3 regions of the Chromobacterium sp. IIBBL 290-4 genome follow, and region 3 is predicted to be linked to each of the others. Evidence: predicted binding sites of a transcription regulator. Region 3 holds the regulator's gene; each other region holds the start of a gene.

Region 1 (5,956 bases), 2.8 Mb from region 3:
ACAACCCTCATCCCGCCTTGCGGCCGACGGTGATGCGGTCCTGTCCGGCCAGGTCGCGGATGGTTTCCACCTCGAGCAAGCCCGTGGCGGCGAACAGGCTTCGCACCGCCTCGCCCTGATCGTAGCCGTGCTCCACCATCAGCCAGCCGCCGGCATGCAAACGCGCCGGCGCGCCGGCGGCGATTTCACGCAGGCAGGACAGGCCATCGGCCTCGTCGGTCAGCGCGCCGCGCGGTTCGAAGCGCAGATCGCCTTCGTCCAGATGATGATCTTCGCGCTCGATATAAGGCGGATTGGAGGCGATCAAATCGAAACGCGCGTCCGCGGCCAGCGGATCGAACCAGCTGCCGTGATGAAACGCCACCGCCGCGCCCAAGGCCTGGGCATTGGCCGCGGCCACTTGCAGCGCCTCGGCCGACACATCCACCGCGCTCACCCGCCAAGCAGGCGCCTCCAGCGCCAGCGTGGCGGCGATGATGCCGCTGCCGGTGCCCAGGTCCACCACGCGCGCCGCTTGGCTTCTATCCAGCCGCGCCAAGGCCAGCTCGATCAAATGCTCGGTTTCCGGACGCGGGATCAGCACCGCCGGACTCACCCGGAAATCGCGGCCGAAGAATTCGCGCGATCCCAATAGATAGGCCATGGGCTCGCCGGCCAGGCGGCGCTCGGCCAGCGTCTCGAAAACAGCGACCGCCTCTTGCGGCAGCTCGCGCTCGGGATAGCCGATAATGGCCGCATGGCTCAGTCCCGGCCAGGCATGCATCAGCAGCATCCGGCTTTCCAGCCTCGGTAAAGCATGGCGCCGCAGCGCCTGTTCTATGGTCAGCATCGCGTTCTTACAATAGGAAAAGAGTGGCCAGCCCCAGGAAAATCAAAAATCCGCCGGAATCGGTGCAGGCGGTGATCAGCACGCTGGAGCCCAGCGCCGGATCCTTGCCCAGCTTCTGCATCAAGGTCGGAATCATCACCCCCATGGTGGCGGCCAGCATCAGGTTAAGCGTCATCGCCGCCAGCATCACCAGCCCCAGGGACACGCTGCCGTACAACAGCCAGGCGATCACGCCTATCACGCTGCCCCACACCATGCCATTGATGATGCTGACGCCCAGCTCCTTGCGCCACAAGCGGCCAGCCTGGCCAAGCTGCATCTGGCCCATGGCCAGGGCGCGCACGATCATGGTGATGGTCTGATTGCCGGAATTGCCGCCTATACCGGCCACGATGGGCATCAAGGCCGCCAGCGCCACCAACTGGGCGATGGAATGCTCGAAAGCGCCTATCACCCGCGAGGCGAAGAAGGCGGTGCACAGATTGATGGCCAGCCAGGACCAGCGGTTTTTCACCGAATCCATCACCGAGGCGAACAAGTCTTCCTCTTCCTTCAAACCGGCCAGGTTCAACACCTCGCTGTCCGATTCCTCGCGGATCACGTCCACCATGGCGTCCACGGTCAAGCGGCCCAGCAGCATGCCGCGGCGGTCCACCACCGGCGCGCTGACCAGGTCATAACGCTCGAAGGCCTGGGCGGCATCCACCGCCGCTTCGTCCGGCTGGAAACTCACCACCTCGGTGGCCATCACATCGGCCACTTCGGCCTCGGGGTCGGACACCAGCAGCTTGCGCACCGACAGCACGCCTTTCAGGCAGCCGGCGTCGTCGATGACGAAAATCTTGTCGGTCTGGCGCGGCAGCTCGTCAAAGCGGCGCAGATAACGCAGCACCACTTCGCAGCTGACGTCGGCGCGGATCTTCACCAGCTCGAAGTCCATCAGCGCGCCGACGCGGTCGTCCTCGTAAGACAGCACCGCCTGCAACTGGCCGCGCTCTTCCTCGTCCAGCCGCCCCATCGCCTCGTACACCACCTGGCGCGGCAGATCCGGCGCCAGTTCGGCCAGCTCGTCGGCATCCAGCTCCACCAAGGCGGCGACCAGCTCGTCCGGGTCCATCACCTCGATCAGCGATTCGCGCACCGCGTCGGACACTTCCAACAGCACCGCGCCCTCGCGCTCGCCCTCGGTCAGATCCCAGGCCAGGAGGCGGTCTTCCAGCGGCAAAGCTTCAAGAATATGGGCGATGTCGGCCGGATGCAGCTGCGCCAATCGCTGCCGCAGCTCAAGCAGATTCTGCTGCAGCGGCGCGTCATCGGCAGCCCCGGCCTCGGGGCGCGCGGCCTGCTGCTCCAGCTGGCGCTGACGTTCGATCAGGCGCTGGACGTGGACCAGGCTTTCTTGCAGACGATCGATCGATTGTTGCTTGAAGGCAACCGTCATGCATGTCTCCTTCCGCCCAGAGGGCGCAGGCAGGCTGACAGTCTGAGGCGGGAATTATTCGTTAGGGGTAAGGCGGAGTGGAATCGCGGGGTAACTGGGCAAGTCCATGCGGTTTCGCCGCGCCATCGGCGCGACAATAAAAATAACGGCCGGGATTGTAACATGGCAGAACAAAGCGCTCCAAGCCGCGGCCTGGAAGATCGATTGCGCCGCGAGACGCGCCCGGGGAAATGCGAAACAGGCGGCCAAGGCCGCCCGTTCATTCCATCGCTATGGCAGATCGGCGTAGCCCATCCGCCGTTGGATGATGCGGGTTTTCTTGGCCAGGCCCGGCGCGTTGCGGTGATCGTCGTAATAGCGCGGATTGGGCACCATGGCCGCCAGCTTGGCCGCCTGGCCGCTGGATAGCCTGGAGGCGCTGGTGCGGAAGTAATGGCGCGACGCCGCCTCCGCGCCGAACACCCCGCTGCCCCACTCGATCACATTCAGATAGATCTCGAAGATGCGGCGCTTGTCCATGGTCTTTTCCAGCATCACCGTGATCAGCGCCTCCTCCAGCTTGCGCCAGGGCGTCTTGCCGCTGGACAGGAACAGGTTCTTGGCCAATTGCTGGCTGATGGTGGAGCCGCCGGCGACGATATGGCCTTTCTTCAGGTTCTTTTCGAAAGCCGCCTCAATGCCGTCCCAATCGAAACCTTCATGATCGACGAACTTGGCGTCTTCCGCCGCGATCAGGGCCCGCTTCAAATTGGGCGAAATCTTGTCGTAAGGCACCCACTTATGGCTCAGTTCCGCGTCGGGATCATCCTGCTTCAGCTTGGCCAGCTGCTCGGTCATGAAGGAGCTGGCGTCGGGATTATGGTCGCGCCAATACAGGATATGGCCTAAGACCCACAGGTTATACAGCAGAAAGGCGGCCGCGAGGGCCGCCAGGATTTTCAGTATCCAACGCGTCATGCTTAAGCCAGCACTTCTCTCAGCATATTGGTGACCTTGCGGGTGTCCGGCTGCACGCCGCGCCAGATGGCGAACGATTCCGCCGCCTGCTCCACCAGCATGCCCAGGCCATCGGCCAGCATGCCGGCGTTTTCGCCTTGCGCGCGTTGCAGGAAAGGCGTCAGGCCGCTGCTGTACACCATGTCGTAAGCCAGCGTCCGGGCCGTGAACACGCCATGCGGCAGCGGCGGCATTTCATTGTTCAGGCTGGTGGAGGTGGCGTTGATGATAATGTCGAAGCTGCGGCCTTCCAGCGCGTCATAGCCGACCGCCTCCACCTTGCCGTAGCGGGCGAAGTGGTGCGCCAGCGACTCGGCTTTGATCACCGTGCGGTTGGCCACGGTCAGGCTGGCCGGCTTTTGCTCCAGGATGGGCTCCAGCACGCCGCGCACCGCGCCGCCGGCGCCCAGGATCAGCACGCGCTGGCCCTGGATCGGGTAATCGAGGTTTTCCACGATGTCGCGCACCAGGCCGACGCCGTCGGTGTTGTCGCCATAGATCTTGCCTTCGCGGAAGGCAAGCGTGTTGACCGCCTCGGCCGCGCGGGCGCGCTCGGTCAGTTCGTGAGCGTAGCGATAAGCGTCGCCCTTGAACGGCAGCGTGATATTGAGCCCCTTGCCGCCATGGGCGACGAAATCGCCCACCACCTCGTTGAACTTGCCGATATCGGCGAACAGCTTTTCATAGCTGATGTCCTGCCCGGTGGCGCGGGCGAATTCTTCATGGATGAACGGCGACTGGCTATGCGAAATGGGGTTGCCGATAACGGCGTAACGGTCGGTCATGGTCGGCTTTCCAAAATTGTGCGCCGCGTGGCGGCGGATTCAGGCAACACTTTGCCGCGTTACGGCGCAAACTTCAACCGCCGCCGTCAATCCCGCTCAGCCTTGCACCCAGGGCAGGCCCCGCTGGCGCCAGCCGCCCACCGAGTTGCGGTGGCCGCGGGCGTCCAGATCGCCCTCGAAGCCTTCCAGCACGTTGTACACCTCGCTATAGCCATTTTCCGCCGCGAGACGCGCCACCTGATCGGAGCGCGCGCCGGAACGGCACATCACCAGCAACACCGCCTCCGGGTCAATCTGATGCGTCAGCTGCGCCAGGAAATGGGGATTGAGCGTCATGCCGGGGAAACTTTTCCACTCTATATTGACCGCGTCCGGCACGGTGCCGACAAACTGCCACTCCGCATGGCTGCGCACATCCAGCAACACCGCCTTGGGCAAGATTTGCAACAGTTCATAAGCCTCGTCCGGCAGCACCGCGCCGCTATACGGCAGGCCCAGCTGCTCTGCGCGCTGATGGGCGGTTTGCAAAATCTGATTGAGTTTGCTCATGGTTTTTCTCCCGCAACAAGTTGTCAGCCTTATGCCATCGATTATCTGCCTGCCCGCGGCGGCTGGCAAATTGCACACAATTGGTGCATAGATATTCAGACAGCACCATATTGGTTCACAATGCCGCACCCAAAGCGGCTGGATAAGCCAAAGCGGCTATGACACAATGCAGCAGCAGCGTTTTTGGAGCTGGCACGCTTCCTGCTTAAGCCGAGGCGTACCGATTTTTTCGCACTTGCCCTTGGGTGCACGTTGCCTTTCAGGAGATAAACCATGGCAGTAGCCGACGTAGTCAAACTGATCCAAGAAAACGACGTCAAATTTGTCGATCTGCGCTTTACCGATACCCGCGGCAAAGAACAGCACGTCTCCATCCCGGCCCATGTGCTGCTGGAAGACGCCGACGCCTGGTTCGAACACGGCCACGCTTTCGATGGCTCGTCCATCGCCGGCTGGAAAGGCATCCAGGCCTCCGACATGCTGCTGATCGCCGACCCGGCTACCGCCCGCGTCGACCCGTTCTTCGACGAGCCGACCGTATTCATGCACTGCGACGTGATCGACCCGGCCGACGGCAAGGGCTACGACCGCGACCCGCGCTCCATCGCCAAGCGCGCTGAAGCCTACCTGAAGGCATCCGGCGTGGGCGATACCGCCTACTTCGGCCCGGAGCCGGAATTCTTCATTTTCGACAGCATCACCTGGGGCGCCGACATGTCCGGCTGCTTCGTCAAGATCAAGGCTGAAGAAGCGGCCTGGGCCTCGGCTGAAGAATTCGAAGGCGGCAATATGGGCCACCGTCCGGGCATCAAGGGCGGCTACTTCCCGGTGCCGCCGGTGGATTCCTCGCAAGACATCCGCTCCGCCATGGTGCTGCTGCTGGAAGAACTGGGCATCCCGGTTGAAGTGCACCACCACGAAGTGGCCACCGCCGGCCAGAACGAAATCGGCACCAAGTTCAGCACGCTGACCCAGCGCGCCGACTGGACCCAGATCCTGAAGTACGTGGTGCACAACGTGGCCCACAGCTACGGCAAGACCGCCACCTTCATGCCGAAACCCATCGTCGGCGACAACGGCTCCGGCATGCACGTGCACCAGTCCATCTGGAAAGACGGCCAGAACCTGTTCGCGGGCGAAGGCTACGCCGGCCTGTCCGATACCGCCCTGTACTACATCGGCGGCATCATCAAGCACGCCAAGGCGCTGAACGCCATCACCAACCCGGGCACCAACTCCTACAAGCGTCTGGTTCCGCACTACGAGGCGCCGGTGAAGCTGGCTTACTCCGCCAAGAACCGTTCGGCTTCCATCCGCATCCCGCACGTGGCCAGCCCCAAGGCTCGCCGCATCGAA
Region 2 (5,956 bases), 340 kb from region 3:
CATCGCCACCGCCGTGGTAGCCAAATGGGAAGGCGAATTGAAACGCCATTAAGCGTTTTGAACGCCAATGCCTACGCCACCCTCGCGGTGGCGTTTTTTATAGCTGATTCTTATAAAATCTATTGACAGCAAGGCTTAGCGCATCCATAATGCGCTTCTCGACTGACACCGGAGAGGTGGCAGAGTGGTCGAATGTACCTGACTCGAAATCAGGCGTACGTGCGAGCGTACCGAGGGTTCGAATCCCTCCCTCTCCGCCAGTAGAACGCAATCAAGCCCTTGAGCAATCAAGGGCTTTTTTGTTGCCTGCTCGCCATGAAAACCCAGTCATCCAGACCCGCGCTTCAAAGCGAGTCCATGCAAATCAAACCGCCTCCACATTGTTGTGCACCTCGCTGTCGCGCAACACCACCTGCGCCCACACCACCGAATCCAGATAATACTGATTGGCCAGATCCAGATCGAAATCCAGCACTTTCACCAGGGCCTCGATGCGGACGTTGTCGCCCTGCTCGCAGGCCAGCGCCAGCGCCAGGTGCGGGCCGAAGATGCCCTTCTGCTCCACCACTGCCTCGCGCACCGTCAGCGGCAGCTCCAGCGGATCGAGCACGTCAGGGAAAGGTTGATTGAGCAAGACATCCAGCAAGGAAAACATGCCGGTCAGGAACAGGTGCTCCGATTCCAGCTTGTTGCCGCGATAGCTGCCCAGTTTTTCCAGGAAACGGGCGCGGATCAGCGATTTTTCCAGCAAGGAGATGGCCACGCCGTCATCCTTGCGCGAGGTGAACAGCAGCATGGACAGCCATTTGAACAGCGTCTCCCGTCCCAGCAACAGCAGCGTCTCCTCTATGGTCTGCACCTTGCGGGTCAGGCCGTGGATGGGGGAGTTGATGAAGCGCAGCAGCTTGAACAACAGCACCGAATCCAGCTTGAACTGCGACTCCACGTCCTTAGGGTCGGCATTGGTGCGCAGCAAGCGCATGATCTGCAGCACGCGGGTCTGGCTGGTATCGACCTTGCCGCCTTCCAGCGCGTGGGCGGTGGTGACGAAGGGACCGTGGAACAGCGCGAAACGATTATTGCCCGGCGCCCGCAGGCAGACGTCCAGATCTTCCGCGGTGCCGACATTGCGCGCCATCCAGCGCGCGCCGGGATAACGCTTGGGCAGCTGGTCCAGTATCGGCGCCAGCACGCGGGTGGACGGGCCGGCGAAGTCCAGCACCATGAAGTCGACCCGGCTGAACAGATCGGCCTGCAAGGCGGGGCTGAGAACATGCGGATCGTAGGCGGCCGGCTCCAGCGCGAAGCGCAAGCCCAGTTTTTGCAGCTGATCGAGCTGGGCGATGACATCGGCCGTCACCGCCACGCCCGGCACCGCCTCCAGCACAAAGATCACGCTGCCGGCCGACATGCTGCGCAGCAGCGGCTCCTCCAGCGAAGTGAGGGAAATATGGACAAAAGCCCGCCGGTAAGCCAGCAGGCGGAAGATGTCCATATTCTGCAAGGTGGACAGCAACAAGCGGTCGAACTCCTGATTGGAGCCCGACTCCGGCTTGCCTTTCTTGCCCTGGCGGACAAAAAAATCATAGGCCACCACCCGCTGCTGTCGGTCCATCACCGGCTGGTGGGACACAAACCCCAGCGTGGCTGGCAGCTCTACCGGCTCCTCATCCGGCAACGGCAATCCCACCTCGACCTTTTCGGCTTGCACGGCGGGCACCGGCGGCGGCGGCTCCTCCGCAGTCTTCTTCGACTTTCCGGTCAAGCCATCAAACAGACCTTTCAGCATGACGCCTTCCTCGTGTTGACGGTTGTCACGGGCAAGACAAACATTCTGATAATAGTCTAGTCGATGCGGCCGGCAATTCTGGGGGTTTCCACCTTCACATCGCCGCATTGCGCGCGATGGCGCAAAGCATGGTCCATCAACACCAGCGCCAGCATCGCCTCGGCGATGGGCGTGGCGCGGATGCCGACGCAAGGGTCGTGCCGGCCGTGGGTTTCCATCGTGATCGCCTCGCCTTGCTTGTTGATGGAGCGGCGCGGCTGGGCGATGGACGAAGTGGGCTTGATCGCGATGGAGACATCGATCTGCTGGCCAGTGGAGATGCCGCCCAGCACGCCGCCGGCGTGGTTGCTGGCGAAGCCCTGCGGCGTCAGTTCATCTCCATGCTCGCTGCCTTTCTGCGTCACGCAGCCGAAGCCGGCGCCGATCTCCACGCCCTTGACCGCGTTGATGCTCATCATCGCGTAGGCGATGTCGGCGTCCAGGCGGTCGAACACCGGCTCGCCCCAGCCCACCGGCACGTTGTCCGCCACTACCCGCAGCCGCGCGCCTATCGAATCCAGGCTCTTGCGGATGGCGTCCATATATTCTTCCAGCCGCGGCACGATGTCCGGATCGGCGCTGAAGAAGGGATTGCCGCCCACATGCTCCCAGCCTTTGAAGGGAATGGCCACTTCGCCGATCTGGGTCATGTGGCCGCGAATCACGATGCCGTATTTCTCGCTCAGCCACTTCTTGGCGATGGCGCCGGCGGCGACGCGCACCGCCGTCTCGCGCGCAGACGAGCGGCCGCCGCCGCGCGGGTCGCGGGTGCCGTATTTGTGCCAGTAACAATAGTCGGCATGGCCGGGGCGGAAGGTCTCGGCGATATTGCCGTAATCCTTGCTGCGCTGGTCGGTGTTGCGGATCAGCAGCGCGATCGGCGTGCCGGTGGTCTTGCCCTCGTAGACGCCGGACAGGATTTCCACCGTATCCGCTTCGCGGCGCTGGGTAACGTGGCGGCTGGTGCCCGGCTTGCGGCGATCCAGCTCGATCTGGATGTCCGCCTCGGTCAGCGCCAGTCCCGGCGGGCAGCCGTCCACTACGCAGCCTATGCCCGGCCCGTGGCTCTCGCCGAAAGAAGTGATAGTGAACAAGCGTCCCATGCTGCTGCCTGACATCTGCTTTCCCCTGCTGTTTTTGGCTATTCAAACGATTCTAGCGGCGCGAGCGCGCGCGAGCCAGCGCGCATTGCGCACAATCGATTCCACTGGCATTATTTTTGCATATGACTGCCGGCACCCTTCTTCATCAGAAGGCTTTTCATCCTGCATCAGGAGTTGCCAATGAACGCATCGACACAGGGCCTCGCGCGCAAGCTCGGCGGCTGGCAGTTATGGGGCATCGCCGTCGGACTGGTGATTTCCGGCGAATACTTCGGCTGGAGTTATGGCTGGGCTCAGGCCGGCACGCTGGGCTTTCTCTGCGCCACGCTGTTCGTCGCGCTGATGTACACCGCCTTCATCTTCAGTTTTACCGAACTGACCACCGCCATTCCGCATGCCGGCGGCCCCTTCGCCTACGCGCGCCGGGCCTTCGGCCCGCTAGGCGGCTTCATCGCCGGTTTCGCCACCCTCTGCGAATTCGTGTTCGCGCCGCCCGCCATCGCGCTGGCCATCGGCGCTTACTTGAACGTGCAGTTTCCGGCCTTGGCACCAAAATGGACCGCCTGCGGCGCTTACCTGCTGTTTATGGCGCTGAACATCGTCGGCGTCGGCATCGCCGCCATGTTCGAGCTCGCCGTCACCTTGCTGGCCATCTTCGAACTGCTGGTGTTCATGGGCGTGGTGGCGCCTGGCTTCAGCTGGGACAACTTTCTGCGCCATGGCTGGGCCGGACAAGACGCCTTTCACTGGGGCGCCGTCGGCGGCATGTTCGCCGCCTTGCCCTTCGCCATCTGGTTCTTCCTGGCGATAGAGGGCGCGGCGATGGCGGCCGAGGAGGCCAAAGACCCGGCCCGGACGATTCCGCGCGCCTACATCGCCGGCATCCTCACCCTGGTGACGCTGGCCTTCGGCGTCATGGTGATGGCCGGCGGCGCCGGCGACTGGCAGCGGCTGGCCAATATCAACGATCCGCTGCCGCAGGCGATGAAGCTGATCGTGGGCGAGCACAGCGGCTGGCTGCATATGCTGGTATGGCTGGGCCTGTTCGGCCTGGTGGCGTCTTTTCACGGCATCATCATGGGCTATTCGCGGCAGATTTTCGCGCTGGCGCGCGCCGGCTACCTGCCGCGCGCCCTGGCCGCCATCCATCCGCGCTTCAAAACGCCGCACCGCGCCATCCTGGCCGGCGGCGTGGTCGGCATCGCCGCCATTTTCAGCGACGATCTGCTGCAGATCGCCGGCCAGCCCTTGACCGCCAACATCGTCACCCTGTCGGTATTCGGCGCCATCGTCATGTATATCGTGTCCATGCTGGCGCTGTTCCGCCTGCGCGGCCGCGAAGCTGCGCTGCATCGCCCCTTCCGCGCGCCCTGTTATCCCTGGCTGCCGGCGCTGGCGCTGGGCTGTTCGCTGATCTGCCTGATCGCCATGATTTATTACAACCGGCTGCTGGCCGGCATCTTCGCCGCCATGCTGGCCGCAGGCTATCTGTACTTCCTCGCCACCGCCCGCCAGCGCGCCGCGGCCGCCCAGGACGCCTTGCTGCGCGGAGCCTCGGACGAGCCCCAATCTGATCCCATCAAGGCACCGATATGAGCCACGCCATCGCCATAGGCCCCCGCCGCTATCGTTTCGACGACTTGAAAACGCTGCTGGCGCGCGCCAGCCCCCTGCGCTCCGGCGACCAGTTGGCCGGCATCGCCGCCGCCAGCGCCGAGGAGCGGGTGGCGGCGCAGATGTGCTTGGCCGACCTGCCGCTGACGACTTTCCTCAACGAAGCGCTGATTCCCTATGAAGAAGACGAAGTCACGCGGCTGATACTGGACAGCCACGACAAAACCGCTTTCGCCGCCGTCTCCCACCTGACCGTGGGCGGCCTGCGCGATTGGCTGCTGTCCGACGCCGCCACGGCGGAGTCGCTGGCGGCCCTCGCGCCGGGGCTGACGCCGGAAATGGCGGCGGCGGCATCCAAGTTGATGCGCAACCAAAACCTGGTGCTGGCGGCGAAGAAGTGCCGCGTCGTCACCGCCTTCCGCAACACCCAAGGCCTGCCGGGCCGCATGGGCGTGCGGCTGCAGCCCAACCACCCGGCCGACGATCCGCGCGCCATCGCCGCCGCCATGCTGGACGGGCTGCTATACGGAGCAGGCGACGCGGTGATAGGCATCAATCCAGCCGGAGACAGCCCGGACGATATTCGCGGCTTGCTGGCCATGCTGGACGAGGTGCGCCAGCGTTACGCCATCCCGACGCAAAGCTGCGTGCTCACCCACGTCACCAGCACGCTGGAGCTGATCCGCCAGGGCGCGCCGGTGGACTTGGTGTTCCAGTCCATCGCCGGCACCGAGAAAGCCAATGCCGGCTTCGGCGTCAGCCTCTCCGTGCTGGATGAGGCGCATCAGGCGGCGCTGGCGCTGAAGCGCGGCAGCGTGGGCGACAACGTGATGTATTTCGAAACCGGCCAGGGCAGCGCGCTGTCCGCCAACGCGCACTGGGGCGTGGACCAGCAAACTTGCGAAGCCCGCGCCTACGCGGTGGCGCGCCGCTACTCGCCGCTGCTGGTCAACACTGTGGTCGGCTTCATCGGCCCGGAATACCTGTACAACGGCAAGCAGATCATCCGCGCCGGGCTGGAGGACCATTTCTGCGGCAAGCTCCTGGGCCTGCCGATGGGCTGCGACATTTGCTACACCAACCACGCCGAGGCCGACCAGGACGATATGGACGCGTTGCTGACGCTTCTGGGCGCCGCCGGCGTTCACTTCATCATCGGCGTGCCCGGCGCCGACGACATCATGCTGGGCTACCAGAGCACCTCCTTCCACGACGCGCTCTACCTGCGCAATGCGCTGGGCCTGAAGCGCGCGCCGGAATTCGAGGACTGGCTGGAAACGATGGAAATCACCCGCGGCGGCAAGCTGCTGCCGCAAGACAAACAACAGCGGCTATTGGCGCTGTTGGAGGGCGTGGCATGACTGAGAAGCAGAATCCGATCACCGAAGACGGCTGGGGCGAGCTATCCCGC
Region 3 (5,956 bases):
AATCAGACGCTGCACGCCACCGGCCGCATCGTGACTTTCCGTCAAAAGATGGATAACAACCAAGGCTGGGTGGAAGGCCAAACCAGCCAGCTGGATTACGACAGCGCCAAGAACCTGGCGGTGCTGACCGGCAATGCCCGCGTCAAGCGCAATGGCGACCTCTCCATCGGCACGATCATCCGCTACAACACGCTGGATCAAACCTATGAAGTGGTCGGCGGCGGCGCGGCGGCCGGCGCGCAAGGCCGCACCACCGTGATCATCCAGCCGAAGAAAACCGCCTCCCAGCCCGCCGCTGCCAGCAAGCCGGCGGCAGGGAGCGCCAAGCCATGACCATGAAGCCCAGCACCCTCTCCGTCGCCCACCTGAAAAAGCGCTTCAAGAAGCGCACCGTGGTCAAAGACGTCTCGCTGCAGATCTCCAGCGGCGAAGTCGTCGGCCTGCTCGGCCCCAACGGCGCCGGCAAAACCACCAGCTTCTACATGATCGTCGGCCTGATCGGCGCCGACGACGGCGAAATCCAGCTCGACGGCGAAAGCATCACCCACTACGCCATCCACCAGCGCGCGCAGATGGGCCTGGGCTATTTGCCGCAAGAAGCTTCCATCTTCCGCCGCATGACGGTGGAAGAGAACATCGCCGCCATCCTGGAGATTTCTGGCCGCAAGGGCAAACAGCTGGAAAAAGAGCTGGACCTGCTGCTGGACGACCTCAACATCGCCCACTTGCGCGACAGCAATGCCTTGTCGCTGTCCGGCGGCGAGCGCCGCCGCGTGGAGATCGCCCGCGTGCTGGCCACCCGTCCGCGCTTCATCCTGCTGGACGAGCCGTTCGCCGGCGTGGACCCGATCGCGGTGATCGACATCCAGAAGATCATCTCCTTCCTCAAGGGCCGCGGCATCGGCGTGCTGATCACCGACCACAACGTCCGCGAAACGCTGCGCATCTGCGACCGCGCCTACATCATCAGCGACGGCTCGGTGCTGGCTTCCGGCGAACCCGAAGAACTGGTCAATAACGAGAGAGTGCGCGAGGTCTACCTCGGCGAACACTTCCATCTGTAAGCAATGAAACAGGCCCTCCAGCTCAAAGTTTCCCAGCAGCTGACGCTGACGCCCCAACTGCAACAATCGATCAAATTGCTGCAGCTCTCCACGCTGGATCTGCAAGCGGAAGTCGAGCGTTTTCTGCTCGACAACCCCTTGCTGGAGCACAGCGACGAGCCGCGCGAAGCCGATAGCCCCTCCGACCGGGAAGACGCGCCGGCGGAAAGCGCGGCGGACGATGCGCGAGACGGCGATGGCGGCGAATTGCTGGAATGGGGCGGCGGCAGCCGCGCCGCCGGCGACGACGACTTCGACCCCATGCTGAACGTGCCGTGCCAGGTCACCCTGCGCGAGCATCTGCTGGCGCAGTTGGGCGAGGTGGCGCTCTCGGATCGCGATCGGGCCATCATGCGCCTGCTGATCGAAGAGTTGGACGATGACGGCTATCTGCCGGTGCAGCTGGAAGAGCTGGCCAGCAATATCCCGCTGGAGCTGGAGCTGGACAGCGACGAGCTGGCGGTGGGACTGCGCCTGCTGCAGCAGTTCGACCCCGCCGGCGTGGGCGCGCGCTCGCTGGCCGAGGCGCTGGAGCTGCAGCTGCTGCGCCGTCCCGGCCAAGAACCGGGACACGCCCTGGCGCTGACTATCGTCCGCGAGCATCTCGCGCTGCTGGGCAACCGCGACTACGCCCGCTTGAAAAAAACGCTGGGCTGCGGCGACGATCAGCTGCGCGAAGCGCAAACGCAGATCGCCAGCCTCAATCCCCGCCCGGCCGCCGGCTTCGTCGAGGGCGAGGTCCATTACGTGATTCCCGACATCAGCGTGCGCAAACGCCGCGGCCGCTGGGTGGCCGAACTCAACCGCGCCGCCATGCCCAAGCTGCGCGTCAACGGGCTGTATGAGCGCATGCTGGCCGACAACCGCGGCCAGAACGGCGAAATGTCGGGGCGGCTTCAGGAGGCGCGCTGGCTGGTGAAAAACATTCAACAGCGGTTTGACACCATCCTGAAAGTGGCGGAAGCTATTGTTGAACGTCAACAATTGTTCTTTGAACATGGCGAAGTGGCGATGCGCCCGCTGATCCTGCGCGACATCGCCGAAGAAATCGGCCTGCACGAATCCACCGTCTCGCGCTCGACCAGCCAGAAGTATCTGCTATGCGCGCGAGGTTTGTTCGAGCTCAAGTATTTCTTCGGCAGTTCGCTGGAAACTGAAAGCGGCGGAGAGTGCTCCGCCACGGCGATCAAGGCCCACATCCGCGGCATGGTGGAGTCGGAAAATCCGGCCAAGCCGCTGTCGGACAGCGCCATCGCCGATGCGCTGGACAAGCTGGGAATACAGGTTGCCAGACGCACCGTAGCCAAGTATCGTGAAGCCATGCAGATTCCTCCCGTGAATCTGCGCAAGACACTGTAAAGCGCCACAGCAGAATACCAAGCCGCCCGGCGACCCATCCGGGCGGATAACACCAGAAGGAGCTAGGGTATGAACCTCAAAGTTACTGGTCTGCATCTGGAAGTCACCCCGTCGCTGCGCGAATACATCGAAAGCAAACTGGAGCGCATTACCCGACACGTCGACAATGTGATCGATATCTCCGTCACCCTGTCGGTGGACAAGCTGGTTCAGAAGGCCGAGGTTAACGTACACCTGTCCGGCAAGGACATCCACATCGAGGCCACCGAAGCCGATCTGTACGCCGCCATCGACCTGTTGATGGACAAACTGGATCGCCAAGTGCTGAAGCACAAGGAGAAGCAGACCGAGCACCGCGCGGTGGGCTCGGGCGAGTCCTCCCAGGCGCAAGCCTCGCTGTAAGGCGGCTCAAATGGCAACGGGAACCAGGCGGTTCCCGTTTTTCTTTGCGCCTGCCGGTTTTCAGTACTATCAAGGCAACGTAGAATTCCAGCTTTCTCCCCAAGCCGCATGCATAACTAAAGATATGAACCTCATCGGCAAGATCCTGACCCCGGACCACGTGCTGCTGGATCTGGACGTCGCCAGCAAGAAGCGGGTGTTCGAGCAGGTGGGCCTGTTGGTGGAAAACACCCGCGGCATCGCCCGCAGCGAAATCTTCGACAGCCTGTTCAGCCGTGAAAAACTCGGCTCCACCGGGCTGGGCCAAGGCGTGGCCATTCCCCATGGCCGGGCCCGCGGCCTGAAGGAGGCCACCGGCGTATTCATCCGCCTGAAGGCCCCCATCCCCTTCGACGCGCCGGACGGCAAGCCCGTGCAATGCCTGTTCGTGCTGCTGGTGCCCGAGCACGCCACCGACCTGCATCTGCAAGTGCTGTCGGAACTGGCGCAGATGTTCTCCAGCCGCCAGATGCGCGAAAAGATGCTGACCATCACCATGCGCGACGAACTCTATCAGCTGCTCAGCGAGTGGACGCCCAATGCCTAGCATCACCGTACGCAGGCTGTATCAGGAAAACCAGCAAAAGCTCAACCTGACCTGGGTGGCCGGCACAGGCGGCGCCGACAATGTCATCGGCAACGATGAGCAGCGCCCCACCCTCGCCCTGGTGGGCCACCTCAACTTCATCCACCCCAACCGGGTGCAGGTGCTGGGCCTGGCCGAGGTGGACTATTTGAACAAGCTGGAGCAGTCCGCCGCCAAGACGGCGCTGGACCAGCTGTTCCACAAGAGCATGTCGGTGGTGATGGTGACCAACGGCCAGCCCGTGCCGCGGCTGCTGCGCGACTACTGCCACAGCCACAATGTGCCCTTGATGTGCAGCACGCTGGAAAGCCCCTATCTGATGGACGTGCTGCGCATTTACCTGGCGCGCGCCCTGGCGGTGTCCACCGTGCTGCACGGCGTATTCCTCGACGTGTTCGAGATCGGCGTGCTGATCATGGGCGATTCGGCGATGGGCAAGAGCGAACTGGCGCTGGAGCTGATCTCGCGCGGCCACGGCATGGTGGCGGACGACGCGGTGGAGCTGTACCGCATCGGCCCGGACACGCTGGAAGGCCGCTGCCCGCCGCTGCTGCGCGACTTCCTGGAAGTTCGTGGCCTCGGCATCCTCAATATCCGCACTATCTTCGGCGAAACCGCGGTGCGTCCCAAGAAGGTGCTGAAGCTGATCATCCACCTGGTCAAAGCCAACGATCAGGCGATGCAGGCGCTGGACCGGCTCAACATCCAGTCGGAAACCCAGGACATCATCGGCGTCACCGTGCGCAAGGTGGTGCTGCCCGTGGCCGCCGGCCGCAACCTGGCGGTGCTGGTGGAAGCCGCGGTGCGCAATTACATCCTGCAGCTGCGCGGCATAGACAGCACCCGGGAGTTCATCGAACGCCACACCAACTTCTTGAGAGACCAGGAAAATGCGCCTGATATTGATTAGCGGCCTGTCCGGCTCCGGCAAATCGGTGGCGCTGCGCGCGCTGGAGGATTCCGGCTTCTACTGCGTGGACAATCTCCCCGCCACCATGCTGCCCGAGGCGCTGGAGCTGTACGCCGACTTCGGCTACCAGGACATCGCCATCAGCGTGGACACCCGCTCAGGCCCCTCGCTGGGCGCCCTGCCCGACGTTGTGGCGCAACTGCGCGCGCAAAACATAGACGTGCGCCTGCTGTTTCTGGAGGCTCGCCCGGAAACGCTGGTCAAGCGCTTTTCCGAAACCCGGCGCCGCCATCCCCTGTCCGGCGCCGGCATCACGGTGGAGGAAGCGATCCAGGTCGAACAGGAAATGCTCAGCGATGTGCCGGAACTCGGCACCCGCATCGACACCAGCGAGCTGTCGGCCAACGCCCTGCGCAGCTGGGTGCGCGAACTGGTCGACGCCGACTCCGGCAAGCTGACGCTGATCTTCCAATCCTTCGGCTTCAAACATGGCGTGCCGCAAGACGCAGACTTCGTCTTCGACGTCCGCTGCCTGCCCAACCCGCACTACGACCAAGCCTTGCGCCCGTTCACCGGCCGCGATCAGCCCATCATCGACTTCTTCGCCAAGCACTCGGAAGTGGCGGAGATGATAGCCGACATCCAGGCCATGATCGCCAAGTGGCTGCCCTGCTACAACAAGGAAAACCGCAGCTATCTGACGGTGGCCATCGGCTGCACCGGCGGCCAGCACCGCTCGGTGTTCATCGCCGAAAACCTGGCCCGCGCCTTCGCCGGCAAGCAGGTGCTGGTGCGCCACCGCCAGCTGTATCGCGATCACTGATCGATCCGCGCCCCCGCCCAAGCCGGCGGGCGGCGCACGCAGGAGACAAGAATGCCACCCCGCCCTCAAACCGTCACCGTCGCGCTGACCGGCGCGTCCGGCTTGCCCTATGGCCTGCGCCTGATCGACACCCTGCTCGCCGCCGGCGTGCGGACCTGGGTGCTGTATTCGCAAGCCGCCCAGATTGTGGCCAAGCAGGAGATGGACCTGACCCTGCCCTCGCGTCCGGCCGAGATGAAAGCCTGGCTGCTGTCCCGCCACCCTGTCGATCCCGCGCTGCTCGAGGTCTATGGCCGCGAAGAATGGTTCGCGCCCGCCGCTTCCGGCTCCAACCCGCCCGACGCCATGGTGGTCTGCCCCTGCTCCATGGGCACCCTGGCCGCCATCCGCCACGGCATGAGCGACAATCTGATCGAACGCGCCGCCGACGTCTGCATCAAGGAAGGCCGCAAAGTGGTGCTGGTGCCGCGCGAGACGCCCTTGTCGGCCATCCACTTGGAAAACATGCTGGATCTGGCGCGAATGGGCGTCGTGATCCTGCCCCCGGCGCCGGGCTTCTATACTCATCCCAAAACCGTGGACGATATGGTGGACTTCGTGGTGTCGCGCGTGCTCGACCAGATCGGCGTCGAGCATGCCCTGACCCCACGCTGGGGAGAATAAACATGCAAGGCAAGCCGATACTCAGCCTGGAAGCGCTGCGGCGGCTGGAAGCCGACGCCGAGGCGGCGGGC

The links. The regulator sigma-54, encoded in region 3, starts transcription at its own class of promoters, with help from an activator protein. The targets are predictions, from matches to a motif close to CTGGCACGCTTCATGCTT.
Region 1: glnA (type I glutamate--ammonia ligase) is a predicted target of sigma-54. The motif match lies at 4,790-4,807, and genes of this name have one in related genera.
Region 2: eat (ethanolamine permease) is a predicted target of sigma-54. The motif match lies at 3,036-3,053, and genes of this name have one in related genera.

What each region holds. Positions count from the first base shown of each region.
Region 1 is NZ_CP100128.1:2,846,214-2,852,169, reverse strand. It holds gene NKT35_RS13270 (phosphatase PAP2 family protein) at 1-2, opposite strand, end outside; gene prmC (peptide chain release factor N(5)-glutamine methyltransferase) at 8-826, opposite strand; gene mgtE (magnesium transporter) at 837-2,270, opposite strand; gene mtgA (monofunctional biosynthetic peptidoglycan transglycosylase) at 2,541-3,227, opposite strand; gene aroE (shikimate dehydrogenase) at 3,230-4,051, opposite strand; gene NKT35_RS13245 (rhodanese-like domain-containing protein) at 4,148-4,600, opposite strand; gene glnA (type I glutamate--ammonia ligase) at 4,874-5,956, shown strand, end outside.
Region 2 is NZ_CP100128.1:393,627-399,582, forward strand. It holds gene NKT35_RS01795 (dicarboxylate/amino acid:cation symporter) at 1-52, shown strand, start outside; tRNA gene NKT35_RS01800 (tRNA-Ser) at 171-260, shown strand; gene NKT35_RS01805 (EAL and HDOD domain-containing protein) at 365-1,789, opposite strand; gene aroC (chorismate synthase) at 1,846-2,946, opposite strand; gene eat (ethanolamine permease) at 3,112-4,527, shown strand; gene NKT35_RS01820 (ethanolamine ammonia-lyase subunit EutB) at 4,524-5,906, shown strand; gene eutC (ethanolamine ammonia-lyase subunit EutC) at 5,903-5,956, shown strand, end outside.
Region 3 is NZ_CP100128.1:52,544-58,499, forward strand. It holds gene lptA (lipopolysaccharide transport periplasmic protein LptA) at 1-333, shown strand, start outside; gene lptB (LPS export ABC transporter ATP-binding protein) at 336-1,064, shown strand; gene NKT35_RS00230 (RNA polymerase factor sigma-54) at 1,068-2,462, shown strand; gene hpf (ribosome hibernation-promoting factor, HPF/YfiA family) at 2,532-2,864, shown strand; gene ptsN (PTS IIA-like nitrogen regulatory protein PtsN) at 2,989-3,450, shown strand; gene hprK (HPr(Ser) kinase/phosphatase) at 3,443-4,399, shown strand; gene rapZ (RNase adapter RapZ) at 4,380-5,222, shown strand; gene NKT35_RS00255 (flavin prenyltransferase UbiX) at 5,274-5,885, shown strand; gene NKT35_RS00260 (NAD(P)H-hydrate dehydratase) at 5,888-5,956, shown strand, end outside.